Regions from separate parts of the Promicromonospora sp. NPDC052451 genome, predicted to be linked through region 2. Evidence: predicted binding sites of a transcription regulator. Region 2 holds the regulator's gene; the other holds the start of a gene.

Region 1 (15,531 bases), on a different contig from region 2:
GGCAGCGCGAAGCGTGTCCGTGTATCGGCGGATCCCGGGCGCAGTAAGCGCGATACGGGTCGATGGCTGGGCCATCAGGCTGTCCACCGGCACGGCCTTCTGCTGCCCGTTCAGCTCACCCGGCTCGAACCCGCCGCTGGTAAGCCACCCCCGTCCGACGTCCTCGACCGCGACCCGCATGCCTGGACCCACGTCCAGGGCGCGGCGAATCACCGGGGCGGGATCGAAGCTGCGGGCCTCGACGACATCGTGTCCCGAAGGTGCAGCCGGGTCCAGGCGAACGGTCAGGGCGCCGTTGGAGCAGACCGCCCACCCGGTCGTGAGGCCCAGCCGCGTCGCGATCGGCAGCAGCCCCGCCAGGGATCTGCCCGAGGCCAGCACGATCTTGTGCCCGGCAGCACGGACCAGGTCCAGAGCCTCGACAGTCCCGGACGGGATCCGGCCGCCGCTGTCCACCAGCGTGCCGTCGATGTCGAGCGCGACCAGAGTACGTGCGTGTGTGGCCGCTACCTGCGCTGATCGGTCGGACGTGTCAGACCGTCGCAGCACGTCACGGCTTGCGGCTCGGGCTTCGATGTCCTGCTTGACGAGTGGCGGCATGGACACAGACTCGTCGGGTCACCAGTCGGCGCCAACGGCACCACACACCATGTGTGGTGTCACAGGAAGTCTGGTCACGGCTCCCGCCTCGCCGCGACGGAATCGAGCAGCGCCTCCCAGGGAAAAGCGTCCAACGGGGCGTCTCCGCCTCCCGGAGCATGAGGTTCGAGCGGCCCGTTGACCACGTCGATTCCAGCCTCCTGGAGAGCATCGAGGCTGCGCTGGTAGACGGGGTTGGCAGCGAAGTTGGTATTGACGTAGGGCGCGACCGCGATGGGGATGCCGCGGCCGGTCTGCTCGGCCAGGCGCGTGAGCACGTACGTGTCCGCGATGCCTGCGGCCCACTTGTTGATCGTGTTGTACGTCGCCGGAGCGACGATGACGGCGTCAGGGTCAGGCAACGAGTACCCGACCGTGGTGTGGAAGTCGGTCCGCACCGGACGGCCGAGCACTTCCTCGATCGCCGCTATCGCTTCGGGGTACACCTCGACGGCTTGTCTGGTCGCCACGCAGTGGACGTCCCAACCTCGATCTATAGCGACGGGCAGCAAGGCTCTTGCGACGCGCGACGTGGGGCCGGCTGCGGTCACGACCGTGTAGAGCCGCCCGGTCATGCCGCGATCCCTGCCTCGTCGGCCAGGTTGCGTAGCCGTTCGTCACGTCCGCACTCACGCGTCGAGAGCAACCGGCGCACCAGATCCGCGGACTGAGGACGACCCCTCACCTCTTGGGGCGCACTGGCGTCCGCATCCAACAGACGGCCCAGTGCGGCCGATGGACGGCCGATGGCCAGCAGGGCTTCAGCGAGGTCGAGGAAGTACGTCGCACGCCGCTCGGCCGGCATGGTTGTCACCGCCTGCGGCGACACCGTGCGCCCGACGGCCAGAGCGTCGGCCGGCTCCCGTAGCCGGACCAAGGCCGCCACCCGGTGGAAGGCCACGTTCGTCGGCCCGAACTGAGTCTCGTGCCGCCGCGTCTCGCTCACCCCACGCGCCAGGGCCGCAGCGGCCAGGTGCAGCTCACGGGCCGTATCGGCATCGCCGAGATTCGCCGCGGTGATCTGCGCCGCGAGCAAGAGCATGCCGCGCAGCGGCAGCGCCTCTTCCTCGACCGAGGTCAGCGGGACGAGACGATCAGCCATCGCGACAGCCGTTCTGATCGAGCGCAGGCTCTGCCCGTTGTGCGACAGCGCCCGCGCCACCGACCGGGTCGCACGCGCCAGAGCCATGTCGTCACCCGACCGGTCCCCGACAGCCATCGCACGGTCCGCCGCCAGCCACGCCAGCTCATGGTGGCGGTACTTGAGCAGCATCGAACACGCCAACCGAAACGCCTTCACCTGAACACGAGCGACAACCACCGAATCAGCACCGTCAGCGTGTAGCTGCTGGACCGCCACGAGCAGGCCCGGCAGGTACCGCCCCACCGTCACGAACTCTGACTCCAGCCACGCGGCCCCGAGACGGTCCAGCACCGGCACGACCTCATCGAGGCTTCGACCGTGATCCGGGTCGGTCACCGGATACCAGGCAAGCGCATCGCGAATGCCCGTGATCTCGGCCGCATCGACCCGTACTTGCGCCGCACGGGTCGCGCCACCATCGACCAGGAGAGCCGTCTCGACGCTCAACGCCGTGGCAAGACGCTCGATGACCTCGAGGTTGTGCAGGGGCCGCTCGCCGGCCTCGACCTTCTCCAACCAGCTCACCGACCGATCGACCAGGGAGGCCAGCTGCGGGCGCGAGAGCATGCGGCGCTGGCGCCAGTACCTGACCCGCGCACCGATCGGTTCCACCTCGCGCTGTGCCACGCCTACACGCTATCTGGCGGCGTCCACGAACGACCATTGAGGGGAAGATCACGAGTCGTCCAGTAGGTGACTACCGCCACGACGAGCTCGGAGCCGGCCCGTCAGAGATCAACCCAGCCCTGTTGACGTGAAGGTCGGACCGGACAACCTCAAGGAGACGCCCCATCCAGTTTCGACCCCTGGTACCCCAGTGACTGCCGGTGAACTCGTCGTAGTGGATCTCCCGGTCACCTGTTCCCAAGAGCACCTCGGCGAGCAGTGGGTTCTGGCTGTACTTCGCCCGGAGCAGCGTCAGCATGACCGACTCTCGCAACGCGTCCCATCCTGGCCGCTTCGGCGCATCCCGAGCCAGTTTCATCGCGTCGTACGGGCGCGGCGCAGCAGCGATCCTCGCACGCAGGTCGTCGTCCAGGACGGACAGCGCGTGCCAAGCGGTTTCCACGTCCGGGAAATCGGCATCGAACACGTCGAGCCTGCACGGGTAGGAGTTGCGCAGCCCGTGGATCGGTGGAGCCGTCTCCACACCCTGCGGGTACACGGCTTGTGGCACCAGGACCGCTGGACGGACCTCACGATCGCTGGCGCGGTGCTTCCTCCAAGGCCAGCCTGGTTCCGACGCACGCCGGTCCGCAAAGTACACGAGTGCGCGTGCGTGCATTCCCTCGGAGACCTTCGTACCGCCGGGCCCGTCGCCGCCGATCCCAGCGGCAACGGCTTGAACTGGCCAGTCGCGGTAATCCATGTCGCCGAGCATGTAGGTCCGCAGGTGGGCGGGAACGGCCAGATACGCATCGAGCAGCGCCTGGCGGTTCACCTCCGTCTGGTCGTCGAGATACGACCCGAGAGCGGCGAGGCACCGGTCCGTCGAGTCCGGGCGGCCTGCGAGGCCGTCGACCGTGTCCCGCACCTCGCCGATCAGGTCGCCGGCGCTCACCCATGGCTGCGACGACGACATCGTCCAGCCCGCGAGATGGTGGGCAGATGCCTGTGCGCCGTCCTCAAACGTCGTGGCGACCCGACCCGAGCGTACTTTTCGCTCGAACTCGTCGAGGTCCACCAAGTCCCCGCAGTCGACCATCCCGTCCGCGTAGATCACCAGCTCGGTCAGGAAGTACGTCCGGCCGTTCTTGATGAACGCAAGCCGCGTCATGCCCGCGATCTCGTGCCCCTCGACCTGGCGAGACGTCCTCCTACCACCCATGAGACCGAACACTAGGCCGTGTCAGATGAAGCGCGGAGCCAGACGAGTACAGGGGACGAATCTCGGCGCAAGGATCAGGGATCCGACAGGACGCATGTTCGCCCGTCAGTACCAGACATGCAAAAGACCCCCTGGCCTGCGTCTCCGCTGGCCAGAGGGCCTTGCCTTGCTGGTGGGCGATACTGGGATCGAACCAGTGACCTCTTCCGTGTCAGGGAAGCGCGCTACCGCTGCGCCAATCGCCCGAGGTGGGTACGGGATTCGAACCCGTGTGTACGGCTTTGCAGGCCGCTGCCTCGCCTCTCGGCCAACCCACCGTGCTCCCCCACCAAAGCGGGTTCCGAGCGGATGACGGGACTTGAACCCGCGACCCTCACCTTGGCAAGGTGATGCTCTACCACTGAGCTACATCCGCAGTGCCACCATCCTCGACCCCTTCGGGCCAGCGTGGTGACGCTCCGGAAGAGTAGTTCACAAACGGCGTGCCGGTCCAATCGAAAGCCCTGACCGCGGCAGGGTGCCGGACGGTGCCGCCGGCCGTGGCCGCGACACCGCCCGTGCAGGTCAGGAGCAGGCCGTGTCAGTACAGGTGGAGCTTGTAGGTGCTGAGCACCTCGGCGATGGGCTGGAAGAAGGTGATGCCCCGCCCCGGGCACTCGCCGGTTCCCCCGGAGGTGATGCCGAACGCCTTGTTGCCCTTGTAGAGCGGGCCGCCGGAGTCGCCGTGCTCGCCGCAGATGTCGGTCTGGATCAGGTCGTGCACCGTCTGCCCGCCCACGTAGCGCACGGTCACGTCGAGCGCGGTGATGCGCCCGGAGTGCGCCCCGCTCGTGGAACCGTCCCGCGTGACCCCGAGGCCCAGCTTCGGCGTACCCAGACTGAAGCCGCCCGGCCGCTTCGTCCACGCCCGGTCGTACCGGATGAGCGCGTAGTCGTTGTTCGGGTACCAGGACCGTACGGCGGCGCCGATCCGCGGCCCCGTGGAGGATCTGTCGTGCCAGACCTTCCCCTTGGGGCCGCAGTGGCCCGCGGTCACGAAGTAGTACCGCGCGCCGCTGCGCACGTTGAAGCCCAGGCTGCAACGGACCTGGTTGCCGTGCACGGCGTCACCGGGGTAGATCGCGCGCAGCGGCGTGAAGACGCCGTCCGCCCGCTCGAGGTTCAGCGCGCCGATCTTGTCCCCCGCCGCCCGGCGCACGTCGTTGCGCTCGCCGCCGGTGACCGTCTCGTCGGCGGTCACGACCACCTCGCCGGCGGCCTCGTCCGTGTACCAGGCGATGCCCTCGACGTCGGACTCCTCGATGGCGGCGTGCAGCTCGGCGAGCTCGTCCTCCGTGGGATCGTCGGAGGGCCTCGCGTGACCGGGCAGGGCCAGGAGGGGTGTGACGACGAGCCCGAGCAGGGCGGCCAGGACGATCGGACGACGTCGCCCCGCAGGAACGGGACGCACCGGGCTGGAAGAAGCTGACTTCATGGTGACCTCTTGAGGTTCGCGCCGACCACAAGGGGTTATGTTCGGGGGCATGAGTGCGACCGACATCATCCCCGCCCACCTGATCCCGCTGCTCGAGGCACCGAACTACGCGTTCCTCGGCACCATCCGGCCGGACGACACGGTCCAGGTCAACCCGATGTGGTTCGACTTCGACGGCGAGACGCTGCGCTTCACGCACACCACGTACCGCGCCAAGTACCGCAATCTGCAGCACAACTCGTCGATGAGCCTGGCGATCCTCAACAAGGAGAACCCGTTCAACTATCTCGAGGTCCGGGGCAGGCTCACCGAGGTGATCCCCGACCCCACCGGCGAGTTCTACGTGCATCTCGGCAAGCGGTACGGCAACCCCGACCAGCAGGCACCGGCGGACAGCGCCGACCGCGTCATCCTGGTGATGAGCATCGAGCACTACACGACGCAGTAGTCACACGCCGACGAGAAAGGCTGCCGAGCCATTTCTCGTGGCCCACGGCGCCGATTCACCAAGATATTGCGCTTCACTCTCCCGCCAAATTTAACCCGCTCCCCGGACGACGGCGACAGCAGCACGCACCGCACCGGGAGTGCCACGGCCGAGGCCGGGCAACGAGAAAGGCCCCGACCGCCCGGTCGGGGCCTTCTTGGATGGTGGGCGATACTGGGATCGAACCAGTGACCTCTTCCGTGTCAGGGAAGCGCGCTACCGCTGCGCCAATCGCCCGTCGTGCCTGCGAGGTGGGTACGGGATTCGAACCCGTGTGTACGGCTTTGCAGGCCGCTGCCTCGCCTCTCGGCCAACCCACCGTGCTCGGGTTCTGAGGGCCGAAAGCCCACGAGAGCGGTGTTCCGAGCGGATGACGGGACTTGAACCCGCGACCCTCACCTTGGCAAGGTGATGCTCTACCACTGAGCTACATCCGCGAAGCCGGACGTCCTGGGGTTTCCCCCGGCGTTCCGGCGTGATCTGAACATTAATCGACCGGAGGGCGAACCGTCCAATCGCGCGCGCCGCCGTACGGTTGACCCGTGTTCCCCCGTTCGGCCCATCCGCCCGCAAAGCGCACCATTCCACCGGTCACCCACCGTCCCGACGCCACCGCGACCCGGGACGACGTGACCGGGGACACCGGCTGGGCCACCTTCGACGGTCGCGTGGCGACCGGCGCCGTCGAGTGCGTCGACGTGCGGGCCGAACCGGACCGGCTCGCCACGGGCACCTGGTTCGTGGTCGCGGACTTCGAGGGCCCGGCGCGCGCGTGGCGTTTCGCGCGGGTGCGGGACGCCGTCGTCCCGCCGCCGGACGCCCCGGACGACACGTGGTGCGGCCCCGCGCCCGACGCCTGGACCTCGTCGATGGACCAGGCCCGCTACGAGGCCGCCGTCGCCCGGGTGCGCGAGCACGTGCGCGAGGGCGACGTCTACCAGGCCAACATCTGCCGGGTCCTGTCGGCGCCGCTGCCCGCCGGCGCCACCGAGCCCGATGCCTGCGCGCTCGCCGCGCGCCTGGCCGCCGGGAACCCCGCCCCGCACGCCGCGGCCGTCCACGTGCCCGCCGCGACCGGGCTGGACCCCGTGTGGGTGGTCAGCGCCTCCCCCGAGCTCTACCTCTCCGTGCTCCACGACGACGGCGCGACCGTCGTGGAGTCGGGACCCATCAAGGGCACGGCCCGCACCCCGGACGGCCTCACCGAGAAGGACCGTGCCGAGAACGTCATGATCACCGACCTGGTGCGCAACGACCTGCAGACCGTGTGCCGGCCGGGCACGGTCGAGGTCACCGCGCTGCTCGCCGTCGAGGAGCACCCCGGCCTGGTGCACCTGGTCTCCCGCGTGCGCGGCACCCTGCGTGACGACGTCGCCCGCTCCGGCGACCTGTGGCGCCGGCTGCTGGCCGGGACGTTCCCGCCGGGTTCGGTCTCGGGCGCGCCCAAGTCGAGCGCGCTGCGGATCATCGAGGAGCTGGAGCCCGTCCCGCGCGGCCCGTACTGCGGTGCGGTGGGCTGGGTGCACGACGGCGAGGCGTCCCTCGCGGTCGGCATCCGCACCTTCTGGTGGGCCGACGGCGTGCTGCGGTTCGGCACGGGCGCCGGGATCACGTGGGGCTCCGACCCCACAGCCGAGTGGCACGAGACCGAGCTCAAGGCGGAACGGCTGGTCGGGCTGGCGTCGGGCGGGTGAGCCGGGGATCCACCCGCCTCGTGTGCCACAGGCCGGGGCTACCGTGGAGGCGTGGCACCTGTCCCGGGCTCCGGGGTTCCGGAGGTCCTCGCCCCCTACGTCAGCGCCGTCGTGCCGTACGACCTCGACATGGGGGCGCCGGGCGTGCACCGGGGCATGCCCGGCACCGGGCTGACGTTCGAGCTGCCGCTCGGTGAACCGATCGACGTCTCGTGGACGGGGCGCGACGACACCCGGCGTCGGGCCTGGTCGTGCGTGTCCGGCCTGCACACCCGGCCCGCCGCGATCCACCACGACGGGCACCAGCGCGGTATCAGCCTCTCGCTCACGCTGCGCGGCGCCCGCGCGCTGCTCGGTGTACCCGCGGGCGAGCTCGCCGGCGAGCTGACGAGCCTGGCCGAGGTCGCGCCGCACCTCGCGCACCTGCCCGAGATGCTCGCCGACTCCCCGGACGGCGCGACGGTCGTCCGAGCTCTGGTCGAGCGGCTGGCCCGGGCCGGCGAACCCGGCCCACGGGCCGACGTCGGACGGGCGCTGGCCCGCATCGCCGGCGGCAGCCAGGTCCACCGGGTCGCGGCCGAGCAGGGCTGGAGCCGCCGGCACCTGCAGGACCTCGTCCGCGCCGAGTGCGGGCTCACGCCCCGGGACCTGCGCCGCGTCGCCCGCCTTGCGCGCTCCCGCCGCGCGCTCGTGGTCGCGGCCCGCTCGGGCCGCGTCACGCTGGCCGACGTCGCCGCGGCCGCCGGGTACGCCGACCACGCCCACATGACCCGCGAGTGGGTGGCCCTGGGCGGCTGCACGCCGTCCACGTGGCTGCGCGAGGAGCTCCCGTTCGTTCAAGACGTCGCCGACCCGTCCGGGGCATCGTGGGAGACACCTGACCGAGGAGGAGAACGATGAGCACCGGACTGTGGGTGACCCTGACCTACCGCGACGCCGACGCGGCCCTGACCTGGCTCAAGGCCGTCGGCTTCACCGAGACCGCCGTCTACCGGGACGACGCCGACCCCACCGTGGTCCACCACGCCGAGCTGGGCTGGCCGCAGGGCGGCGGCGTCATGCTCGGCACGCACCGGCCACGCCCCCGGTGGCCGGACCAGACCGGGACGGGCTCGGCCTACGCCGTCACGGACGACGTCGACGGCGCCCACGCGGCCGCCCTCGCCGCCGGCGGGACCAGCCTGAGCGAACCTGCCGACCAGGACTACGGCGGGCGGTCCTGCGTGGTCCGCGACCCCGAGGGCAACCTGTGGAGCTTCGGGAGCTACCGCGGCGAGGGCTGATCCCGCTCACCGATGAGTTCCGGCAGCCGCCGCCGTCAGACCGGGCATGGGAATCGTGAAAGCAGACATGGCAGTCTCGCTCGACGGCTACTCCGCCGGGCACGACCAGAGCCTGGAGCACCCGTTCGGCCCGCTGGCAGGCGAACGCCTGCACACCTGGATGTTCGAGCACGGCGACGCGCACCAGGCCGAGGTGGACGCCATCGTGGGCGCCGGCGCGTACATCATGGGGCGCAACATGTTCACCCCGGGCCGCGGCGACTGGGACCCGGACTGGACGGGCTGGTGGGGCGAGAACCCGCCGTACCACGGGCCCGTCTTCGTCCTGACCCACCACGCGCGCGAGCCGATCCCGATGGAGGGCGGCACCACCTTCCACTTCGTCACCGACGGCATCGAGAGCGCGCTCGCCCAGGCACGGGAGGCTGCGGGCGACCGCGACATCTCCATCACGGGCGGTGCCACCACCCTGAACGAGTACCTCGCCGCCGGGCACGTGGACGAGCTGCGCCTGCACGTGGTGCCGTTCACGCTCGGTTCCGGCACCCGCGTGTTCGACGGCGTGCCGCCCATCGAGTTCTCGTCCACCAACGTGCGGCACACGCCCGAGGTCACGCACGTCACCCTGCGCCGGTGACACACTGGGCGCCATGACGGTCATCTGGGCAGAGGGGCGCATGGTCGCGCCCGGTGAGGCCGCGCTCAGCGCGGTCGACCACGGCATCACAGTCGGCGACGGCGTGTTCGAGACCTGCGCGGTGCTCGACGGGCAGGCGTTCGCCCTGACCAGGCACCTCGCGCGCCTGGAACGTTCGGCGGCAGGCATGGGCATGGCGACGCTCGACCTGGGCAAGGTGCGCGACGGCGTCGACGCGGTCCTGTCGGCATCCCCCGACGCCGGCCGCCTGCGCATCACCGTGACCGACGGCATCGGGCCGCTCGGCTCGGGGCGCACGGACGGGCCGCAGACGGTCGTCGTGGCGGCGACGCCCGCCGTCGTCGTGCCGACGGGCCGCGCCGCGCGGGCCCCCTGGACCCGCAACGAGAACAGCGCGGTCGCCGGCCTGAAGACGACGTCGTACGCCGAGAACGTCGTGGCGCTCGCGGACGCGATCAAGAAGGGCGCCGACGAGTCGGTGCTCGCCAACACCCAGGGCGACCTGTGCGAGGGCACGGGGTCCAACGTGTTCGTCGAGATCGACGGCGAGCTGGTCACTCCCCCGCTGTCGGTGGGCTGCCTCGCGGGCATCACGCGCGAGCTGCTGCTGGAGTGGGGCGCCGAGGCGGGCCTGCCGGTCCGCGAGGCGAAGGACGGCGAGCTGCCGTTCTCCGTGCTGGACCGGGTGGCCGCCGGGGAGGCCCGGATGCTGCTGACCGGATCGGTGCGCAACGTGCAGCCGACGGTGTGGCTGGACGGCGTGGACCTGGAGATCGGCGAGCTGTCGGCGGCTGCGCGCGACCTGTTCGAGCGGAACATGCGGGAGCGGATCGACCCCTGAGGCGACCTGGCGATTTGGATTTCGCATCCGCGCTCGAAGCAGGCTAATATCGTCCACGCACGCCCCAAGGGGTGAGCAGCACGGGCGATTGGCGCAGTGGTAGCGCGCTTCGTTCACACCGAAGAGGTCACTGGTTCGAACCCAGTATCGCCCACCGTGTCGAAGGGCCCTCCGGCTCAGCGGAAACGCTGAGCCGGAGGGCTTTTTGCATGCCTCTCAGGTGGGGTGGGTCCAGGTGAGGTCGGGTCTCCGTGTTCGTGCGCGGGCTCGACCAGGTGGCCCGTGTGTCGGGCGTGGTGGGCTTGGTCGGTAAGCAATCGCTCCCCGGTCGCGGGGGGTGTGGCAGCCGATCGTGTAGCGGCTGCGTGGGGTGCGGCCGGGTGCGGGGCCAGGCATGCCCACGGCTGGGGTCCAGCCCGGGATCGTGGTGCCACCTGCGGCCTGGGACGCGTCGGTGGCCGATGCCGCGCCGCGAGGCATCGGCGTGCCGCCCGGCCGGGGCGCGACATCAGGTTGGGCCGCACCACCGGGTCGGCGCGTGGTACCGAGCTCGGGCGCGTCACCTTGCGATCCGCCGTTCGTCCTCCTGCCGCTGGCCCGGACCGGTGTCGGTGGCATGGGTGCCACCGAGACGTGCGTGTGCCCGGTCGGGGTCCTGGTCTCTACCGCGTGGCGTCCGTCGTGCTGGGTGGGTTTCTGTATCCAGCCGGGTGCCTGCTTGGCGTGGTTGCACCGGGCGCACAGGCCTTGCCCGTTGTCCAGGCTCGTCTCACCACCCTCAATGTGGGGGGTGATGTGGTCCAGGTGGCGGATCGGTGCGTCACACCACGCCGTGGCGCAGATGCCCTGCCCCCGGGCGCGTAGCAAGCCCGCCAGGCCTCGGGGGTGGAACCGGGAGGTGGACGTCGCAGCCAGCAGACGACCGGACGGGTCGACGTAGATGCTGCGCAACCACGCCGCGTTCGTGTCGATCGCGTGGGCTGCGAGGTTGCGGGCCACCGGCGCCGGGACCACACCCGCACCCACCGGGACACCCTCGGTGATCACACCAGGCTGGGTGCCACCGGCCAGGAGCGTGTCGTCGGAGACGAGGAGGTTGATCGTCACCGGCACGTCCGCGGCCTGACCGGGTTCACGCCCGGTGACCCGCTCGATCAGAGTGTCGGCCATGATCTGACCGGTCCCCCTCTCGTCCCCACCCGTCTTCGTGGCCTCGGCGTGGTGCTTGAGGTGGGCGTAGGCCTGCACACCCTGCCCCATCGGCACCAGAGCGGTCAGGTAGACCATCAGGTCCGGGGCCGGGCGGATCGAGACCCGCCGCTGCGATACCGCACGAGCGTTGCGGTTCACGCACGCGTGCACATCCAGGCTCGCGGCGAGCTCCTTGATCCGGGCCACCAACCGCCGCGTCCCCATCCGTACCAAAGCATCCAGGTGTGCGGGGCCGCAGACCTGCTCGTCGATCAGAGCACGGTGCTCCACCGACAGGTGCGACGTCTCCCGCACCAACAGGGTGGCCCGCCACTGCGAGAGGATCCCCGTCTGCAACGCCGCGAACGTGTGGGGCATCTGCGTGACCCACACCCGGGACGTGGACACGAACCCGGACCCCGCGTGCGGGGACACCCGTAGCGCGGCACCCACCTGGCACGACACACCACGACCCCGACGCTCCACCCGAACACCCTGCCGGGCCTCCTCAGCCCTGGTGGCCTCGTCCAGGGCGACCACCAGGCGGGCCTGCGTCGCGGTCACCGCAGCCTTCACCGCCTCCAACTCACCCAGCAGATCCACCCACTCGCCCTGGACCTCCCGCGAGACCAGGCCCGACCCGGACGTGTCAGAGGCACCCGGCAGAATCAATCCCGCCAGCGCCTCCCGCACAGCCCGAACATCAGCCACAGCACCGACACCACCAGCCACCCGCCCTCCGGACATCCCCGCACCACCGGGCAGCACACCACCGGGCAGCACCGACCCGACAGGCCCCTCGCCCGCCAGTCCCCGCACCTCACCCGATCGCGTCATACCACCAACCTATCGCACACATGTTCGCACTGCTCGTTGAACCGACCCGCTCTGCCACCAGCAGAAACCGGTCGACGCACCCTCGGAACCCGACAGCCGCCAGCCCCTCGCGGCCCACTCCACCGACCAGGTCAGACCCGAACCGGCCCCCACCACGGTGAACACCACCGGGAGGAACCTGGCTTACTTCGGAGAGACACCCGTCACAAGGCCTTCATGACGACGCGGCCCGCTAGCGTCAGCCGCAGCCACCGACCATCGAGCAGAGGGTTCCGATGAAGGCCGACCACTACGACGAGTTCGCCGCGAGCTACGACGCCGAGAACTCCGGCAGCCTGCTCAACGCCTGGTACGAACGGCCGGCCATGGTCCGCCTGGCGGGCGACGTGCGCGGCCGCAAGGTCCTCGACGCCGGCTGCGGGTCCGGGCCGCTGTCGGCCGCGCTGCGCGACCGCGGCGCCGAGATGTCCGGCCTCGACGGCAGCCCCGCGATGATCGAGCTCGCCCGCCGCCGGCTCGGCGACGACGTGCCGCTGACCGTCGCGGACCTCACGCAGCCCCTGCCCTACGCGGACGGCACCTTCGACGACGTGGTCTCGTCCCTGGTGCTGCACTACTTCGAGGACTGGCACGGGCCGCTGACGGAGCTGCACCGGGTGCTCAAGCCCGGCGGGCGCCTCATTCTCTCGGTCAACCACCCGCTCGTGCGTCCCTTCTTCGCGCCGGAGGAGGACTACTTCGCCGTCCGGGAGTTCTCCGAGGAGTACGAGTTCGCGGGTCAACCCGGGACCCTGACGTACTGGCACCGCCCGCTGCACTCGATGACTGACGAGTTCTCGGCCGCCGGGTTCCGCATCGCGACCGTCGCCGAGCCGCCGCCGGCCCCGGACACACCGGCCGAGCTCCTCACGCCACGCATCGCGAGCGGGGAGCGGACCGCCTTCGTGTCCTTCATCTTCTTCGTCCTCGAGGCCTGCTGAGGCACCGCGCGCCGGGGAACGAGCCGGCCGTCGTCAGCCCTCGCCCCGCCCGCTCCCCCGCGCCGGGTCCAGCGTCGTCGTCCACAGCGAGCGCCCCGCCTGGTCCCGCAGGTCGACGCGGAGCCGGCCGGTGTCCCCCTCGATGTTCACCTCGCCGAAGTGCTGGAAGCCCTCCAGCGGTGAGGTGTTGGCGCGCGGCGGCGCGCTGACGAACGCCTGCCGGGGGCCGAACGTGGGATCCAGCGTGTTCGGCCCGAATGCGCCGGCGTGCAGCGGCCCCGACACGAACTCCCAGAACGGGTCGAACCCCTCGAACGCGGCCCACTGGGGCGAGTAGTGGATCGCGGCGGAGTAGTGCACGTCGGCGGTGAGCCAGACGGTGTTGCGCACGCGGCGGCGCTTGATCTCCTGCAGCACCCACGCGAGCTCCGCCTCCCGGCCGTTCGGCACGCCCGGCAGCCCGTTGGCGACGGCCTCGATCCTGTCGCCGTCGGGCACCACGATGCCGATGGGCATGTCCGAGGCGATGACCTTCCACGTGGCGCGGGAGCGGTCGAGCTCCTCGACGAGCCAGCGGGCCTGGCGGGCGCCGAGGATGCGCTCCGGCGTCGTCCCCGTGGAGTTCGGGTCGCGGTAGCTGCGCATGTCGAGCACGAAGACGTCGAGCAGGGGGCCGTGGGACACCTTGCGGTAGACGCGGCCGTCGACGGCGTCCTGCCGGCGCACCGGCTGCCACTCGTGGAAGGCGCGGAACCCGCGCGCGGCCAGCACGTCGACGCGCCGCTCCGTGTAGCGGTCGTCCTGGAGCACCTCGCCCGGGTACCAGTTGTTCGTGACCTCGTGGTCGTCCCACTGCACGAGCTGGGGCACCTGCGCGGCGAAGCGGCGGACGTTCTCGTCCAGCAGGTTGTAGGCGAACTGGCCGCGGTACTCGGCCAGCGTCTCGGCGACCTTGGACTTCTCCGGCGTGACGACGTTGCGCCAGACGCGGCCGTCGGGCAGCGTCACAGTCTCCTGGAGGGGGCCGTCGGCGTAGACGGTGTCGCCGCTGTGCAGGAAGAAGTCGGGGGTGCGGGCGGCCATCGCGTCGTAGATGGTCATGCCGCCGATGTCCGGGTTGATGCCCCAGCCCTGCCCGACGACGTCGCCCGACCAGACGAACCGCACGTCGCTGCGGTCCCGGGGCACGGTGCGGAACCGGCCGGTCAGCGCCTGGCTGTCGGCCCGGCCGTCCAGGTCCTGCGCCACGACGCGGTAGTGCACCTCCTGCCCGCCGGGCAGGCCGGTCAGGCGTACCTCGCCGGTGCCGTCCGTCTCGGGCGTCAGCAGCGGTCCGCGCACGCGGACCACGCGCCGGAAGTCCGGGTCGCGGGAGATCTCGACGAACATCCGTGCGGGCCGGTCGGCGCGCGTCCACACGACGGCGCCGTCGGCGCGCGGGTCGCCGAGCTGCACGCCGTGCGTGAGCACCGGACGTCCTGACCGGGCGAACGCCGGCGCGGACGGCAGCAGGAGCCCGGCGGCCGCCAGGCCGGTGGCGCCGAGGAGGGTGCGACGGTTCAGCTCAGGTCCCGGGTTCATGCTGCCGTTCTAGTGGCGCTAGGAGACGGCCGGGTGACCGTGCCCCGACACCGCGGTGAACAGGACGCGCAACGAGAGCACCGGGTGAATTCGACGGCAGATCGGTGACCTTGTCAGGATTCCTCACTAATATCCGTTCTGCTGACATCCCAGTAAGTACGACGACGTACTCGACGGAACGCGAGGAGATCTCCATGTCACGTACCGAGGCAAGGTCCCAGGCACGACCCCGCACCGGAAGGCCCAGGCTCCGCGCACTGCTGAACACCGTCGCGGCACTCGGCGTGCTCGCCGTCACCGCGAGCGCCCTCGTTGTCGCCCAGCCGCAGGCCGCCTCGGCCGTACCGGCCACGATCCCGCTGACCATCACCAACGACTCCGGGCGCGGTGACCAGGTCTTCGTGTACGTGCTGGGCGACCCGGGCACCGGCCGGCTGGGCTGGGCCGACGCGTCCGGCACGTTCCACGCCTGGCCCACCGTCGGCGGTACGCCCGTGGACGCCCCCGACGCCTCGATCGCCGGTCCGGCGAACGGCCAGTCGAAGACCATCCAGCTCCCGAAGATGTCGGGGCGCGTGTACTTCTCCTACGGCAGCAAGCTGTCCTTCAAGGTGGTCAACGACGGCCGCCTGGTGCAGCCCGCCGTGCAGAACCCGAGCGACCCCAACCGGAACAAGCTGTTCTCCTGGACCGAGTTCACGCTCAACGACGGCGGCCTGTGGATCAACAGCACCCAGGTCGACTTCCTCTCCGCGCCCTACCAGACCGGCCTGCGCAAGGCCGACGGCACGGTGCTCAGCACCGGCATGCTCAAGCCCGACGGCTACCAGAACGTGGTCAACGCGCTGGAGGCCACGCCAGGCTGGAACAACCTCGAGCAGCGCGCACCGGACG
Region 2 (15,531 bases):
CGACGAGGTGGGTGCCCTGGGCGACCTCGGCGGCGAAGTCAAACCCGTCCGGGGTGGAGGGGGGCATCTGCACGGAGAAGACGGCGCGGGCGCCCGTGGCGGCACGGACCACGGAATCACGGTCGGCCAGGTCGCCGGTGACCAGCTCCGCCCCCAGGGCCTGGACGGCCCTGGCCCGGTCCGTGGTCGCGTCCCGGACCAGGGCACGCACCGGGACCCCGGCGGACAGGAGCGCGCGAGCGGTCGCGCCGCCCTGCTTGCCGGTGGCACCGGTGACCAGGACCGGTGCGGCGTCCTGGGGCGTGGGGACGGTGGGCCGGGGTGTCGTGGGCATGGGTGCTCCTCGTGTGCTCGTCGTAAGTGGCGGGGCCCGCCACTTATGCGGCGCTACGATATGGCGTCCCCCGCCACTTGAGCAAGGAGATGCCCCGATGCCCGAGCGCCGGCGCGCCGATGCGCGGCGTAACCACGCACGGATCCTGGCCGTGGCCGAGCAGGAGGTCGCGGCCCATGGTGCCGGCGCCTCGCTGGAGCAGATCGCGCGCATCGCAGGCGTGGGCTCGGCCACCGTGCGTCGGCACTTCCCGACCCGCCAGGCCCTCGTTGAGGCCGTCTCCCGGGAGCGCGTCGAGGCTCTGGTGGCCCGTGCGCACGACCTCGCCGACCGGGAGGACGGCGGGCAGGCCCTGCTGGACTGGCTGGCCGACGTCGTGGCCTACTGCGTGTCCGCCCGTGGCCTGGCGGCCGCGCTGACCTACGAGGAGGACGAGCCCCGCTCGCTCACCGAGAACAGCTGCACCGCGGCACTGGAGAACGCGGGCGGCCCCCTGCTGCAGCGTGCGGTGCGCGACGGCGCGGTCGACGCCGGGGTCCACGTCGCGGACCTGATCACGTTGGCCGTGGGCGTGGTCCTGGCCACGGAGCACCGTGCCGACCAGGAAGCGGCCGCCGGACGGTTGTTCACGCTGGCCGTGCGGGGACTCGCTCCGCGGGTCTGAGGCGGTCCGGCCCGCGGCCCTCGTCGACGGACGGGGGCCGGTGGTGCGGCGTCCTGCACCACCGGCCCCGTCGAACCGGTCCTACGGCTGCGCGTCCCTCGCGGACGCCGCCTCCGTCGCCGGGGTGTCCCCCTGCCGTGCGCCCGGCCGGGTCCGGCGCCAGGCGACCACGACCAGCGCGACGAGCCCGAGCAGCGGGAGCGTGCTGACCGACCAGCTCAGGCCGAGCGGCGGGCCGGGCTGTTCCAGCACCTCCAGGCCGGTGAGCTCGCCCGTGGCCGGCCCCTGCGGGCCGTCCACGGTGAACCGGAAGGTCCAGTCGCCCGGCGCGTTCAGGGACTCGACGTCCAGTCCCCACAGGTCCTGGTCGCGCGGGTGCCGGGCGAGCGGCTCGGTCTCGGCCGCACCGTCCGGGTCGATCACGGTGAGCTCACCGGACATGCCCTGCAGGCCGCCGGCGGGCGCGAAGGAGAAGTCCAGGGACTGCATGGCACGCAGGGGCCAGGTGCTGAAGCCGACCGTGAGGTCGTACGGTCCTGCCTCCACCTGCTCGGTGTGGACGATGTCGACGGGCGGGTAGGCCGCGGCCGGCACGGCCAGGGCCGGCAGCATCGCGAGCGCGCTCAGCAGTGTCGCAGTGACCTTACGCATGGTTGACCTCCGGGGTGGTGGAGCCGTTCGCCGATCCGCTCACGGGGTGCCCGGCACCGGGGGCCAGGCGCGACAGCATTGTGCCGAAGCGGAGGCTCAGAAAGCCGCCGACGGCGCCCGCGGCGGCCGCGGCCACGGCTGTCGCCGCGACCACGGTGAGACCGGGCAGGGGCTGGTGAGCCAGCCAGGCGCTCTGCACGGGAGCGCAGGCCCCGATGATCGCCCCGCCCACCAGGCCGGCGAGCCAGGCCGGTGCACGTCCGCGCGCGGCCTCGATGATCGCGCCCACGGCGAGCAGCACGAACGGGATCATCGACGCGTGCAGGGGCGAGGGGTCGAGGTAGTCGCGCATCGGCAGGCCCTCGACCCGGGCGTACCAGACGGTGGCCGACTCGGAGTACGGCCACAGGATCGCCTGGAGGACGGCGACCACCGCCGTGACGGCGAACGCGGCGCCCCGGCGGTCCAGGACGAACGAGCCGGTCATGACGACCACCACGGCCAGGAACGCGGTGACCACGTCGAACGCGTTGACCGCACCGGTCGGCAGCTCCTTGGTGGCGTAGGCGGTGATCATGCTGAACGCGAACAGCGCGCCCGCGGCCAGGATCGTCCCCACCACGCCCCAGGTCTGCCGGCGGGCGGAGGCGAAGATCATCAGCGCCCCGGTGAGGGTCACGCTGATGGACAGCAGGAGGCCGACGTGCGGCGGGGAGCCGATCTCGGCGTCGAACCCGTAGATGCCGTGCCACCACTGGTCCCACAGCCCGTACAGCAGGAACGAGGCCGCGCCGCAGCCGGCGACCAGGTATCCGGCCGGTGCGGAGAACGTCCTGCCGAACACGCCGACCGCGCCACCGCCGACGACCGGGTCGATCGGCAGGCCGGCGCGCTGCCGCGCCGTGGTGCGCAGCACCACGACCAGGCTGCCGAGGCCGGCCACGGCGCTGCCGGCGTACATGAGCAGGTGGGACAGGGTGAAGAAGGTGTCGGGTCCGACGTCGTTGTGCCACTCCAGGTCCCAGCTCGCGCCGAACAGGGAGAGCAGCGTCCCGGTCAGGACGACGCCCGCGGGGGCGAGGCCGCGTGGGACGGTCCCCGCGCGGGGGGCCACCGCCGAGGGTGCTGTCAGGTCCATCGTGATCAGCCTTTCCGTTGGTCGTAGGGCTTGGTCGTAGGGGTTGGTCGAGCGATTTCAGGCCCGCCCGGCGACCCGGGCGGGACGGGTTCAGCGCACGGGGACGGAGAAGACGGCGCGGTCCTGGCCGGGCAGGCGGACCGTGATCTCCCAGCTGCCGCCCATGGAGAAGGTCGCGTCCGACGCGCTGAAGCGGCCGGGTCCGGTACTGGACGCGGTCACCGGCGGTGCGGCGTGGCCCATGGTGGGCATGACCAGGTCGACCGTGAGGGTGTCGGCGGTGACGGGGCTGCCGTCGCTGCGGGCTGCGGTCAGCTCGAGCGTGTTCGTCCCGGTGCGGGGGTCGTCCACCGTCAGCTCGACGGTGTGCCGGCCGGTGCTCACGGAGTAGGTCTCCACCCGTGGCGCGTGCGGCCACAGCAGCAGCGCGGTTCCTGCCACGACGGCCACCAGCGCGGTCCAGACGGCTGCTCTTCTCATCGCTGCGCTCCATTCGTTGCCGGCACGTCGACGACCGCCGGGACGGTGAGGACCGAGTAGTCCTGCTCGGCCTGGACCCACACCCGGTAGCGGCCGGGCTGCGGGAAGGTATAGGTGAACCGGACCTCGGGGCCGTAGGCGGCCACGCTCTCGTCCGGCATGACCGGGACCCCGGGCGTGGGCGGGACCATCGCGTGCACGTGCGCCCAGACCGGGGCGGCGACCGCGGGGTTCGTACCGGCGGGTCCGTCGCCGAGCGGGCCCACGACGATCATGTGCCCGACCATCCCCAGCCACGGCTGGAGCGTCGCCGTGCCGAAGTCCGCGGTGAACGTGCTCGGTTCACCGGCCGCCGCGACGTCCTGCGCGAGGCCGGCAGCCGGTCCGGTACGCCCGTCGCCACGGTGCCGGACCGGTGCCTCCGTGTCCGGCCCGTCGCCCTCGACGGTGACCGACCCGCGGGCGAGCTGTACTCCCCCGCCGCGCCGGGCCAGCTCCGCGGCGACCGCGTGCACCCCCGCCTCCGCGTCGTCGTACCTGACGCGGTACTCCCCGGGTGCGACCCGGACCGGGTGCACGTGCCGCAGGTCGCCAGACGGCGAGACCAGCACGAGGTGGATGAACGCGCTGTCGTGCACCAGCAGGTCGTCCACGGGGCGGCCGGTGGACCCGTCGGTCACGTGGAGCACCAGGTCGTCCCCGTCGATGCCGGGCACCACGTTCACCGGTGGGCGGGAGAGGTCCGTGACGCGTACCGGCGCGTACGGGTCGGCGACGTTCTCGGCGGTCGGGTCCAGGTGGGTGCCCACCGCGGGCGGCAGGGGAATCGTCGGCGCGAGCAGCGCGCCGGTGACGCCGACCGCGAGCGCCGCCACCATGCCGCCGGCCGGGACCAGGGCGGCACCGGGGCGGCCGGCCAGCGCCAGCACGAGCGCCGCCAGGAGCAGGGCGCCGGCTGCGATGAAGCCGCCGTAGACGGCGTCCTCCCACGGTGGCGCGACCACCGCCGGGACCACGAACGGGATGGTGGCGACCTGCTCACCGTCGTCGATGCTCAGCTCCCACGGCCCTGCCCGATCGACGCGCAGCGTCCCGCCGTACACCCCGGGTTCCGGGCCCAGCTCGACCCGTGCCGTGCTCGGGGTCTCGCCCGCGATGGTCACGGCGAGGTCCAGCACGCCCGCGGGCGAACCTGCGTGGGTGACGACGTCGACGCGCAGCGGAGCCGGCGGGGCCGCCGCACGCCGGACGATCACCGTCAGGTCGCGCTCGCCCAGGGACTGGGCGACCTGGAGGTCGGACCCGACGTTCCCGCCGTCCGCCTGTGCCGGGGCGGTACCGGTCCCCGTCACGAGGACGGTCGCGAGCACCGTCACCGGCAGGGCCGCCGACAACATCCTGGCGAGCGTCCGCAGAGCCTTCTTCGCGGTCTTCTTCACGAGGTGGAACCTAGGGATCACCGGGGCGCCCGTTCGTCCCCCCGGCCGGTAGTTCTCGTCCCCCGCAGGAGGGACCCGGGGCCACCGGACGGGGGGACGTCACGCGCGCCGCCATGGGGGATGATCGCTGCCGGGGAGGGAGGACCATGCGCACCACACGTGAGTCGCTGCAGTGGCAGACCTGGGTCGTCGCGGGCCTGTGCATGGTCGTCGACGGCGCGGACACGCTGCTGAACGGCGGCCTGGGCGGCGGCGGTGGCGTCGTGCTGATCGTCGCCGTGCTCCTCGTGGACGCGACCCTCGCGACGCCCGCCCGGTACTCGGGGTGGGTCGCGGCCCTGCACTCGGTGTTCTGGGTGGTCGCGACCATGGCCTCGGGCGTGAACCCCGGGGACGACGGCGGCATGCTGGTCGCCGGCTACCGGGCCGGTGCCTGGCTGCGTGGCCTGCCCGCCGTCGGGGCGCTGCTGGCGCTGGCCTCCTGCACCGTCGCCACGGGGCTGCTCACCGGGAGCTCCGTGGACGCGGCGTCCGTCGTCGAGCTGATCAAGGTGGCCGTGCTGCCGTGGCTCGTCGGCCGCTACACCTCGGCCCGGCGTGCCTACCTGGCCACGCTGGAGCAGCAGGAGGAGCGCGAGCGTCGGGACGCCCAGGAGGCGGTGCGGGCGGCGGTCGCGGAGGAGCGCAGCGCGATCGCCCGCGACCTGCACGACGTGATCGTGCACCACGTGTCCGCGATCTCGATGCACGCCGGGGCGGTACGTCTGCGGTTGAGCGCGGCGACGGCCGGCGCGTCGGGCGCGGTCCCGACGGCGCTGGAGGGGCTGCGGTCCGTGGAGACCTCGAGCAGGGCGGCGATGGTCGACCTGCGCCACCTGCTGGACGTGCTGCACGGCACGCTGCCCGACGGCGCCCGCCAGCCGGGCCTGGACAACCTGGAGGAGCTGTTCGACGGGGTCCGCAAGGCCGGGATGCCGGCCGCGCTGCACGTCCTGGGGTCGCCCCGCGAGATCCCGCAGTCGCTCGACGTGGCCCTGTACCGGGTGGTGCAGGAGATGCTGACGAACGCGCTCCGGCACGGCGACGCCTCCGGGGTCGAGGTGACCCTGACCTACGGTGACGCCGGGCTCGCGGTCGTCGCCGACAACCGGGTGGGGGCCGACGCCCGCCCTGCGGGCTCCGGTTCCGGACGGGGCCTGGCCGGGATCCGCCAGCGCGTCGGCGTGTTCGGCGGCCGCGCCGAGCACGGGCTGCGGCCCGACGGCACGACCTGGCGCACCACGGCGGTCTTCCCCCTGACCGAGGACCCGGGGCCGCAGCCCCGGGCCGGCGCCGGCCTGGAGGCGGGACGGACGTGACTGCCGCCGCCCTGCGAGTGTTCCTCGCCGACGACCACGCCATGCTGCGCTCGGGCATGCGGGCCATCATCGAGACCCAGCCCGACCTGGAGTGCGTGGGCGAGGCCGCCGACGGCCGGGCGGCGGTCGCCGAGATCGCCCGCATCCGGCCCGACGTCGCCGTGCTGGACATCCGGATGCCGAAGCTGGACGGGCTGGACGCCACGAGGCTGATCGTGGCCGACCCCGCGAACCGCACCAAGGTGCTGGTGCTGACCACTCATGACAGCGACGAGTACGTGTACCGGGCGCTGACCGCCGGCGCGAGCGGCTTCCTGCTCAAGAGCCTCCCCCCGGAGGAGCTGATCTCCGCGATCCGTGTCGCCTCCCGCGGGGACGCCCTGATCGACCCGTCCGTCACCCAGCGCCTCATCGCCCGGTTCGCCGCCGGCATCGCTCCGGCGCAGGTGCCACCCGAGGTGGCACGGCTGACGCCGCGCGAGCGCGAGGTGCTGCACCTGGTGGCCGCCGCGCACAGCAACGCGGAGATCGCTGCCCGGCTCTACGTCGGCGAGGAGACCGTCAAGACGCACGTCTCACGCATCCTGACCAAGCTCGGCCTGCGCGACCGGGTGCACGCCGTCGCCTACGCCCACCGGCACGGCCTCACGGGCTGAGCTCCCGGCCGGCGCACCGCCGGCTCGGGCGCCGAGGGCCCGCTCGTCGGCGAGACCCCGCGCCGCCAGGTCCCGCCAGAGGGCCACAGGTGCAGGTGGGCACCGACGAGGTGGCGCGTCATGGCAGGTGCCACACCTCCTGCATCTCCCGCCACCGGTCGCCGGGGGCCGCACCGGTGCCGAACGGCGTCTGGCACGGGTCGGTGTGCGTCCACCACTCCTGGGTCACCGGGTCCTGCGCGATCCGGGCCATGTCCGCCTCGTGGTCCTCACCGGTGTACTCGTAGTAGGCGAACAGCGTGTTCTCCAGCACGAAGATCGTGTAGTTGTGCACGTTGCAGGCCTGGAGCGTCGCCTCGACCTGCGGCCACACGGCGGCGTGCAGGCGCAGGTACTCCTCGCGCTTCTCCGGGACGACGTCGACGACGAGCCCGTGTCTCTCCACAGCCATCTCGGCGGTCACTCCTTCGTCCCGGCGGCGGTCACGCCCGCCACCGGGAATCGTCGTGGGAACAGGAAGATCAGCGGCACGGGTGCCACCGACAGGAGGGTAGCGAGCGCCGGCGCGGGCAGCTCGACCGTCGTCACGCCGGCGGCCGTGGGGTCGGGCTGCGCACGTTCCGCAGCCTCTCGGCCAGGCCGGCCCGTGCGGGCAGGGTGGGCGACCCTGGCTCGCCCGACCTTCGTCCCGAACAGGACGGACCAAGGCAGTGGATCGGCCGGACGATCGGCTCTGCCACCCGGGGCCGGCCGGCTGGTGTGCTGGTGCCGGGCAGTAGGAGGGTGGTCATGCACGGCAGCGCGCGCAATGCCGTCGGCGCGAACCGACGCCGGCCGGATCGACACTATCGCCACCGGTGGATCCTGGCGGTCTCCGTGGGCGAAGGCGTCGGTTTCACGCTCGCCGCATCCCTGGCGATCCTCGGCACCGTCGCCGGGATCGACGGTGCGGGCAGGCTGGCTCTCGCGATGGTCGGTGGGGCCCTGGAGGGTGCAGCGCTCGCGAGCGGGCAGTACCTCGGGATGCGCGCGCGGCGCCCTGCCGCAGGGCGATGGATCGGCGCCACGGCACTTGCGGCGGCACTCGCGTGGTTGCTCGGGATGACGCCGAGCACGGTCGGCGTCGACCTCGGCGAACCGGTCACGTTGATCGCTCTCGGGTTCGGCGGGGTCGTGCTGCTCGTCGCCATCCCTGCCGCGCAGTGGCTGGTGCCGGCACGACCAGGCACACTCCGCTGGGTTCCCGTGAATGCCGGCGCATGGTCGGTCGCGATCCTCTGGACCTTTGCCCCGTCTCCGTTCATCGACGAACACAGCCCGGTCGCGGTGGTCGCTGCCCTCTACGTGCTGGCCGGGGTGCTGATGGCCGTCACCTTCGCGTCGCTCACCGCAGGCGTCGCAGGGTCGCTCTTCGTTCCCGGCACGACGCACGAGGCTGCCCGGGAGGCCGGGCGAGAGCCTGGCGACCGAGGTGCGCCCGGCACGTCGGCGGCCGGGTCCGGCGGCGGCACCGACCACGCCTCGGCCGGCACTCGTGGACAGCCGTCAGCCCCCACGCGACGGCTTCCGTGACGTCTCCGTTGCATCGTCGTCCGCGCGGTCCTGCCCGGGTACGACAAAGGCCGCCGACCTGGTCGTTGACCAGATCAGCGGCCCCCGCCACCTCGTCTCAGCCGCTCTTGCGCCGGAACATCTTCTGCACGGGACCGGTCGTCTCCGACCCGTGCACCGCGCCTGTGTTCACGTCACCCGCCGACGTACGCTGCCGGGCCGCGTTCTTGCGGTCGAGCGCTTCCTTGAAGCGCGCCTTCGCGTCCGAGCTCGGCGCGGTCGGGGTCGTGGGCTCCTGCGCCTGGTCGGCAGTGGGCTTCTCGTCCGTCACACCGATCACCTCCTTGAGTTTCGGGGGTCCCTCGATCGGGTCCGTCGTCCGGCCCCAGCCTGCACCACACCCAGCCCAGGTGCCAGCGCATTTCACGACGCAGGCCGCAGCCGGCTCAGGCCTGCGCGGCCGTCCGTTCCGCGCGCTCGGCGCGCAGCGACGTGATGGCGCTCTCGAAGTCCTCCAGCGAGTCGAAGGACTGGTAGACGCTCGCGAACCGGAGGTACGCCACCTCGTCGAGCTCGCGCAGCGGCCCGAGGATGGCGAGGCCCACCTCGTAGGCGTCGATCTCCGCGCTGCCGTTGCTCCGCAGGGTCTCCTCGACGCGCTGGGCCAGGATCGCGAGGTCGTCGTCGCTGACGGGACGGCCCTGGCAGGCCTTGCGCACGCCCGCCGCCACCTTGTCGCGGCTGAAGGGCTCGGTGGCCCCCGACCGCTTCACCACCGACAGGCTGGCGGTCTCGACCGTCGTGAACCGCCGGTTGCAGTTCGGGCACTGCCGCCGGCGCCTGATCGACAGGCCGTCGTCGGCGGTCCGTGAGTCCACCACGCGCGAGTCAGCGTGGCGACAGAACGGGCAGTGCATGCTCACTCCTGCGTGGTCGACCACGGACCGGAGACCTCCGGTCGCGCCCCGACCGTAAGCGGGCAAACCACCGCCATGCAACATCGCCGCAACATTTGACGGCGAACCGTGTCCCCGGGTCACTCCTCGGGAAGAAGAAGGAGCTGACCCACCCGGACGCTACCGGACGACATCTCGTTCAGCTCCTGGAGCCGAGCCACCGCGTCCCGGACGTCCTCGCCCGGCCGGACCACCTCCTGCGCGTATCCCCAGAGGGTCTCCCCCGGCTGGACCGCGTGCACCCGCACCTCGACGGGTTCACCCGGCGCGCTGGCCACCGCCGTGGCACCCCAGGTGGCCATCGGCGCCACGAGCAGCATGGCCAGCAGCACGAGCACCACGCGGCCGCGCCGCGTGATCCGCAGCCCGGCCAGGCCGAGCCGCTCCGCGACCGTGCGCGACGGCGCCTGCGCGTGGGGCCGGACCACGACCGGCCCGATCGGCCGCACCGGCGCGTAGGTCTCGGTGTACGCCGGGGTGTACTGCCGCAACGGGATCACGTCCCCCATGGCCCCTCCTCGAAGAGCGAGTCGAACCTCTGTCCGCCATACACGCGTTCGTCGAACGCACGTACCATTGTGTAGCACGAGACACCGGCCGTGTCGAGACACGCTCGAACATTCGTTTGAGCCGAGCCGCTTTGTGACCTAGAGTGGGTCCCGCAGAGGAGAACATTTGTCGGAACGGGAGGGGCACGGGTATGACGGGACGGGACGAGACCAGCGACACGAGAGCCGTCGACACGGCGCTCTCCGGCGTCGCCACGCTGGACGCGCCGGGCGACGAGGCGGTCGCCGACGTGCACGCGATCTCGCCGACAGACCGCCTCACCGAGCGCCAGCGCCTCGTGCTCGACACGATCCGGCAGTCCTTCGAGACGCGCGGCTACCCGCCGTCGATGCGTGAGATCGGTGAGGCCGTCGGCCTCGCGAGCCCGTCCAGCGTCAAGCACCAGCTCCAGATGCTGGAGAAGAAGGGCTTCCTGCGCCGCGACCCCAACCGGCCGCGCGCCATGGAGCTCGTCGAGCCGCTCGCCGAGCAGGTGGACAAGCCCTCGCGCGGGGAGATCCACTGGCCCGAGCCGCGGCGCAGCGGCCAGATCCACTGGGGCAGCTCGGTGCCGGACGACGCCGGCACCCCGCCGCCGTCGTACGTGCCGCTCGTCGGCCGCATCGCGGCCGGTGGCCCGATCCTCGCCGAGCAGGTCGTCGAGGACGTCTTCCCGCTCCCCCGCCAGCTCGTGGGCGACGGTGAGCTGTTCCTCCTCAAGGTCGCGGGCGACTCGATGGTCGACGCCGCGATCTGCGACGGGGACTGGGTCGTGGTGCGTCGGCAGAACGTGGCCGAGCAGGGCGAGATCGTCGCCGCCATGATCGACGGTGAGGCCACGGTCAAGACGTTCAAGCAGGCCGGCGGCCACGTGTTCCTGCTGCCGCAGAACCCGGCCTACGAGCCCATCCCGGGTGACGAGGCGCAGATCCTGGGCCGCGTCGTCGCGGTGCTGCGCAGCCTCTAGGCGCCCGCGGCGGAGCGCAGAGCGCCCGTCCGCGATCCGACCGGTTCGACCCCCGCGGTCGAAGCCACCGGGTCGCGGGCGGGCGCTCCGCCATCACCGGCGGTGCGCGGCCAGGCTCAGAACCCGAAGCGCCGCAGCACCCCGCGCACGCTCTCGGCGGACGCCCGCAGTCCCGTCAGCTCCTCGTCCGACAGCGGCACGCGCACCGTGCCCGCGACCCCGCGGCGGTCCACGAGCGAGGGAACCGACAGGCACACGTCGCCGATCCCGTGGTAGTCGTCCAGCAGGGACGACACCGGCATGATCCGGCCCTCGTCCTTGAGCACCGCCTCGATGATCCGGGTGGCTGCGAGGCCGACGGCGTAGTTGGTGGCACCCTTGCCCGCGATGATCCGGTAGGCCGAGTCCACGACCTCACGGTGCACCTCGGCCCGCACCGCGGCGTCCAGCGGCGGGTGGCCGGCCAGGGGCTCCCACTCCAGCAGCGGTACCCCGCCGATCGAGGCGGAGCTCCACAGCGCGATCTCCGAGTCTCCGTGCTCCCCCGCGATGTACGCGTGCACGTTGGCGACCGCCACCCCGCAGCGTTCGGCGAGCCCCGCCCGCAGCCGCGACGAGTCGAGCACGGTGCCGCTGCCGAACATCTGCTCGCGGGGCAGTCCCGAGATCTGGAGTGCCGCGTACGTGACCACGTCCACGGGGTTGGTCACCATCAGGTAGGTCGCGTCGGGCGCGACCTCCACCAGTGGCGGCAGGATCTGGCGCATCAGGCCGATCGTTCCCTCGGCGAGGTCGAGCCGGGTCTGCCCCGGCTTCTGCTTCGCCCCGGCCGTGACGACCACGACGTCCGCGTCCGCGCAGACGGCCACGTCGTCCGAGCCGATCACGTGGGCCTGGGAGGTGAACATGAGCCCGTGCCGCAGGTCGAGCACCTCGGCCTCGACCTTGGCCCGGTTCACGTCGTGCAGCGCGATGGTGCGCGCCGAGCCACGGGTGAGCGCGGCGAAGGCCAGTGTGGAGCCGACCGCCCCCGCCCCGACGATCGCGAGCTTCGTGGTCCGGGCTGCGGGGGTTCGGTCGGCTGGGACGTCCGAGATGGCTGCCATGCGCCTAGGTTAGGTGTCCAGCCTGGCCAGCGCGGCGCGGACGAGCGCCGGATCGGTCGTGGGCCAGAACCCGGGCATCGACCGGGTGAGGAACGACGCGTAGCGCGCGGTGGCGAGCCGCGGGTCGAGCACCGCCACCACGCCCCGGTCCTCCGTGCTCCGTACGAGGCGCCCCGCACCCTGCGCGAGCAGCAGCGCCGCATGCTGGGCCGAGACCGCCATGAACCCGTTGCCGCCCGCCTGCTCCACGGCGCGGGCGCGGGCCGCCTTGACCGGGTCGTCGGGGCGCGGGAACGGGATGCGGTCGATGAGCACGAGCTGGCACGACGGGCCCGGCACGTCGACGCCCTGCCACAGGGACAGCGTGCCGAACAGGCACGTCGCCGGGTCCTGCGCGAACTCGCGCACCAGCGTGGGCAGCTGGTCGTCCCCCTGCGCCAGGATCGGCACGTCGAGCCGCTCCCGCATCGCCTCCGCCGCCGCGTTCGCCGCGCGCCGCGACGAGAACAGACCGAGCGTGCGACCCCCCGCCGCCGTGATGAGCTCCGCGATCTCGTCGAGCTGCGCCTCCGTGGTGGGTTCCCGGCCCGGCGCCGGCAGGTGCCGGGCGATGTACAGGATGCCCTGCCGCGGGTAGTCGAACGGGCTGCCCGCATCGAACCCGTGCCACGGCGGCGCGTCCTCGCCCTTGAGCCCGAGCGTGCCGGCCACCGCGTCGAACGTGCCGCCCAGGGCCAGGGTGGCCGACGTGAACACGCCGGTCGACTCCCCCAGCAGGTGGGTACGGATCAGGCCCGCCACGTGCAGCGGGGCAGCGTGCAGGCGGGTCACGTTGTCGCCGAAGCCGCCCCAGCCGTTGTCCGGGCGCGAGCACCACAGGACGTCGGACGTCGTGTCCTGGGCGGCCATCCGCTCGGCCGTCTCGAACAGCTGGAGCATGGCGCCCTGCGCCATCTTCAGGCCGGGATCGGGCTGGCCGGCGTCCTTGCCCTTGGCGCCCGCGGCGTCCGGTTTGAGGGCGCTCAGCACCTCGCGCGCGGCGTCGCGCACCGCGGCCACCGCCGTGCGCAGGTCGTCCGGCAGACCCTGGGGGAAGCGTTCGGCGGGTGCCGTCACCAGGAGCGTGCCGAGATCCTGTGCGGCCTTGTCCAGGGCCTCGGTGCTGGTCCCGGCGTTGCGGCGGGCGAGCCGCGCCGCGTTCTCGACCGACGCCATGGACAGGTCCACCGTGGCGGACGAGGTGACGCGGTCGGTGAGCTCGTGCGCCTCGTCGACCACGACCACGTCGTGCTCCGGGAGCACTCCCGGGCTGCCGGTGGCCGCGATGCCGAGCATCGCGTGGTTGGTGACCACCACGTCCGCCTCCCGGGCCGCGGCGCGCGCCTTGTCGGGAAAGCACTCGGCGAGCATGGGGCACTTGCCGCCCAGGCACTCCATGGCCGTGACGGACACCTGGCGCCAGGCCCGGTCCGGCACGCCGGGCACGAGGTCGTCGCGGTCGCCGGTGTCGGTCTCGCCCGCCCACTCGTGCAGGCGCCGCACGTGGTCGGCGAGCGTGGCGCCGTCGTCCCGGCGCCGGCCACGGGGTGCCTGACCGCCCGGTGCGTCCTCCGCCCGGGGATGCTCCTCCCCGCCCGGCAGGTCGAACAGCGTCGGCTCGTCGGCGGGGTAGCCGCCGCCCACCTTGTGCACGCACAGGTAGTTGTGCCACCCCTTGAGCAGCGCGATGCGCGGCTCGCGCGGCAGCAGCGGTGCCACCGCTTTCGCCACGAGCGGCAGGTCACGCGTGATGACCTGCCGCTGGAGCGCGAGGGTGGCCGTGGAGACGATGACCTTGCTCTGCGCCGCCACGGCGTGCCGTACGGCGGGCACCAGGTAGCCGAGCGACTTGCCCGTTCCGGTACCCGCCTGGACCAGCAGGTGCTCACCCTTCTCGATCGCCTCGCCGACCGCGACCGCCATGCGGTGCTGCCCTTCTCTGCGCCCGCCGCCGAGCTCCCCGACCGCGAGATCGAGGAGCTCCTCGACGTCGGGCACGTCCTGCGTGGCGGTACTGTCGGCGGGTGCGTCGGGAAGGCTGGTCACGCACTCGATCCTAGGCGGGGGCGGTGACATCCACCCCGCCTCGTCCACAGGCTCACCCCTTCACGGCGCCCCCCAGCCCGGCACCGCTGAGGAACAGCCGCTGGAACGCCAGGAACAGCGCGACGGGCAGCACCGTCGAGATCGCGAGCGCCGCCAGGAACACGTCGAGCTCCAGGTAGGGCGCGATGGCGGGCAGCCGCACGGACAGCGGCTGGTTGCCCGGGTCGGGCAGCACGAGCAGGGGCCAGAGGTAGTCCTTCCACGCCGCGATGACGGCGAACACCGAGACCACGCCGAGGATGGGCCGCGACATCGGCAGCACGATGCTCCACAGCAGCCGGAACGGCCCGGCGCCGTCCACGCGGGCGGCCTCGAAGACCTCACGCGGCAGGCCGTCGAAGAACCGTTTGACCAGCAGCACGTTGAACGCGCTGGCCCCCATGGGCAGCCAGACCGCCCAGAACGTGTTGAGCAGGCTGACGTGCACGAGCGGCACGTCGAGGATGGTCAGGTACAGCGGCACGAGCAGCACCACGGACGGCACGAACAGGGTGGCCAGGACGAGCCCCAGGATGACGTTGCCGTAGCGCGGGCGCAGCACCGACAGGACGTAGCCACCCGTGGTGGCCACCAGGAGCTGGAAGAACCAGGCCCCCACCGCCAGGATCAGCGTGTTGGCGAAGTAGTGGTCGATCTCGGCCCGGGTCCACGCGGTGGCGAGGTTGGCCCAGTCGATCCCGTTCGGGAAGAGCCCGAGCGGGTCGCGCAGCGTGTCCTGCGTGGGGGTGACGGCAGCCTTGGCGAGCCACAGGATGGGTCCGAGCCCCACGACCAGCAGCGCTGCCAGCAGGCCGCCCTGCAGCACGCCGAGGGTGGCCCGCACGCTCGGCCGTCGCCGGTCGTGGGCGGAGATGATGCCGCGTTCGGTCTCGACTGCCATCTCAGGAGCTCCAGGGTCGGGTCACGCGGAAGTAGACCGCCGACAGCACGGCCAGGACGGCCGCGAGCATGAGGCTCAGGGCGGTCGCAGCGCCGTAGTTGCCGCCGAGGCTGCTGCCGAACGCGTAGTCGTAGATCAGCATGAGGACGGTGAGGGTGGCGTTGTTGGGACCGCCGCCGGTGAACAGGAACGGCTCCAGGAACACCTGGGACGTGCCGATCACCTGGAGGATCAGCGTGATGAACAGGACGCCGCGCAGCTGCGGCAGCGTGACGTGCCAGACCTTGCGCCACACGCCGGCGCCGTCCACCTCGGCCGCCTCGTAGAGCTCGGTGCGCACGCCGACCAGCGCGGCGAGGTAGATGATGACGGTGCCTCCGGCGGCCGCCCAGGTGGCCTCCAGGACCAGCGACGGCATGGCCGTCCCGGCGTCCTGCAGCCACGGGTAGGGCCCGAGGCCGAACCAGCCCGCGACGGTGTTGAACACCCCGGTGGGCGAGGCGTCGTAGAAGAACTTCCACAGCAGCACGGCCACCACGGGCGGCACCACCACGGGCAGGTAGGCCAGCGCCGAGTACAGGCCGCGCATCCGCCGGACCTCGCTCATCAGCACCGCGGCGGCCAGGGGCACCGGGTAGCCGAACACGAGCGCGAGCA

Evidence for each region. The regulator LexA, encoded in region 2, represses DNA repair genes until DNA is damaged. The targets are predictions, from matches to a motif close to TCGAACANNTGTTCGA.
Region 1: ACIG47_RS08720 (DUF222 domain-containing protein) is a predicted target of LexA. The motif match lies at 12,089-12,104, and genes of this name have one in related genera.

Annotation. Positions count from the first base shown of each region.
Region 1 covers NZ_JBIUAP010000004.1:142,956-158,486, forward strand. The annotation lists gene ACIG47_RS08630 (HAD family hydrolase) at 1-600, opposite strand, end outside; gene ACIG47_RS08635 (flavoprotein) at 675-1,214, opposite strand; gene ACIG47_RS08640 (helix-turn-helix domain-containing protein) at 1,211-2,410, opposite strand; gene ACIG47_RS08645 (NADAR family protein) at 2,481-3,560, opposite strand; tRNA gene ACIG47_RS08650 (tRNA-Val) at 3,782-3,856, opposite strand; tRNA gene ACIG47_RS08655 (tRNA-Cys) at 3,858-3,928, opposite strand; tRNA gene ACIG47_RS08660 (tRNA-Gly) at 3,955-4,026, opposite strand; gene ACIG47_RS08665 (S1 family peptidase) at 4,192-5,085, opposite strand; gene ACIG47_RS08670 (PPOX class F420-dependent oxidoreductase) at 5,135-5,533, shown strand; tRNA gene ACIG47_RS08675 (tRNA-Val) at 5,735-5,809, opposite strand; tRNA gene ACIG47_RS08680 (tRNA-Cys) at 5,822-5,892, opposite strand; tRNA gene ACIG47_RS08685 (tRNA-Gly) at 5,938-6,009, opposite strand; gene ACIG47_RS08690 (chorismate-binding protein) at 6,202-7,266, shown strand; gene ACIG47_RS08695 (helix-turn-helix domain-containing protein) at 7,318-8,166, shown strand; gene ACIG47_RS08700 (VOC family protein) at 8,163-8,549, shown strand; gene ACIG47_RS08705 (dihydrofolate reductase family protein) at 8,596-9,186, shown strand; gene ACIG47_RS08710 (aminotransferase class IV) at 9,200-10,048, shown strand; tRNA gene ACIG47_RS08715 (tRNA-Val) at 10,131-10,202, shown strand; gene ACIG47_RS08720 (DUF222 domain-containing protein) at 10,265-11,986, opposite strand; gene ACIG47_RS08725 (class I SAM-dependent methyltransferase) at 12,352-13,056, shown strand; gene ACIG47_RS08730 (alkaline phosphatase D family protein) at 13,090-14,637, opposite strand; gene ACIG47_RS08735 (beta-1,3-glucanase family protein) at 14,832-15,531, shown strand, end outside.
Region 2 covers NZ_JBIUAP010000010.1:11,707-27,237, reverse strand. The annotation lists gene ACIG47_RS17855 (NmrA family NAD(P)-binding protein) at 1-334, opposite strand, end outside; gene ACIG47_RS17850 (TetR/AcrR family transcriptional regulator) at 432-998, shown strand; gene ACIG47_RS17845 (hypothetical protein) at 1,080-1,649, opposite strand; gene ACIG47_RS17840 (hypothetical protein) at 1,642-2,787, opposite strand; gene ACIG47_RS17835 (FixH family protein) at 2,878-3,267, opposite strand; gene ACIG47_RS17830 (hypothetical protein) at 3,264-4,706, opposite strand; gene ACIG47_RS17825 (sensor histidine kinase) at 4,853-6,064, shown strand; gene ACIG47_RS17820 (response regulator) at 6,061-6,720, shown strand; gene ACIG47_RS17815 (L-rhamnose mutarotase) at 6,839-7,171, opposite strand; gene ACIG47_RS17810 (hypothetical protein) at 7,180-7,308, opposite strand; gene ACIG47_RS17805 (hypothetical protein) at 7,510-8,292, shown strand; gene ACIG47_RS17800 (DUF5302 domain-containing protein) at 8,390-8,602, opposite strand; gene nrdR (transcriptional regulator NrdR) at 8,718-9,188, opposite strand; gene ACIG47_RS17790 (LysM peptidoglycan-binding domain-containing protein) at 9,308-9,736, opposite strand; gene lexA (transcriptional repressor LexA) at 9,928-10,743, shown strand; gene ACIG47_RS17780 (L-lactate dehydrogenase) at 10,860-11,849, opposite strand; gene ACIG47_RS17775 (ATP-dependent DNA helicase) at 11,859-13,964, opposite strand; gene ACIG47_RS17770 (carbohydrate ABC transporter permease) at 13,987-14,874, opposite strand; gene ACIG47_RS17765 (carbohydrate ABC transporter permease) at 14,876-15,531, opposite strand, start outside.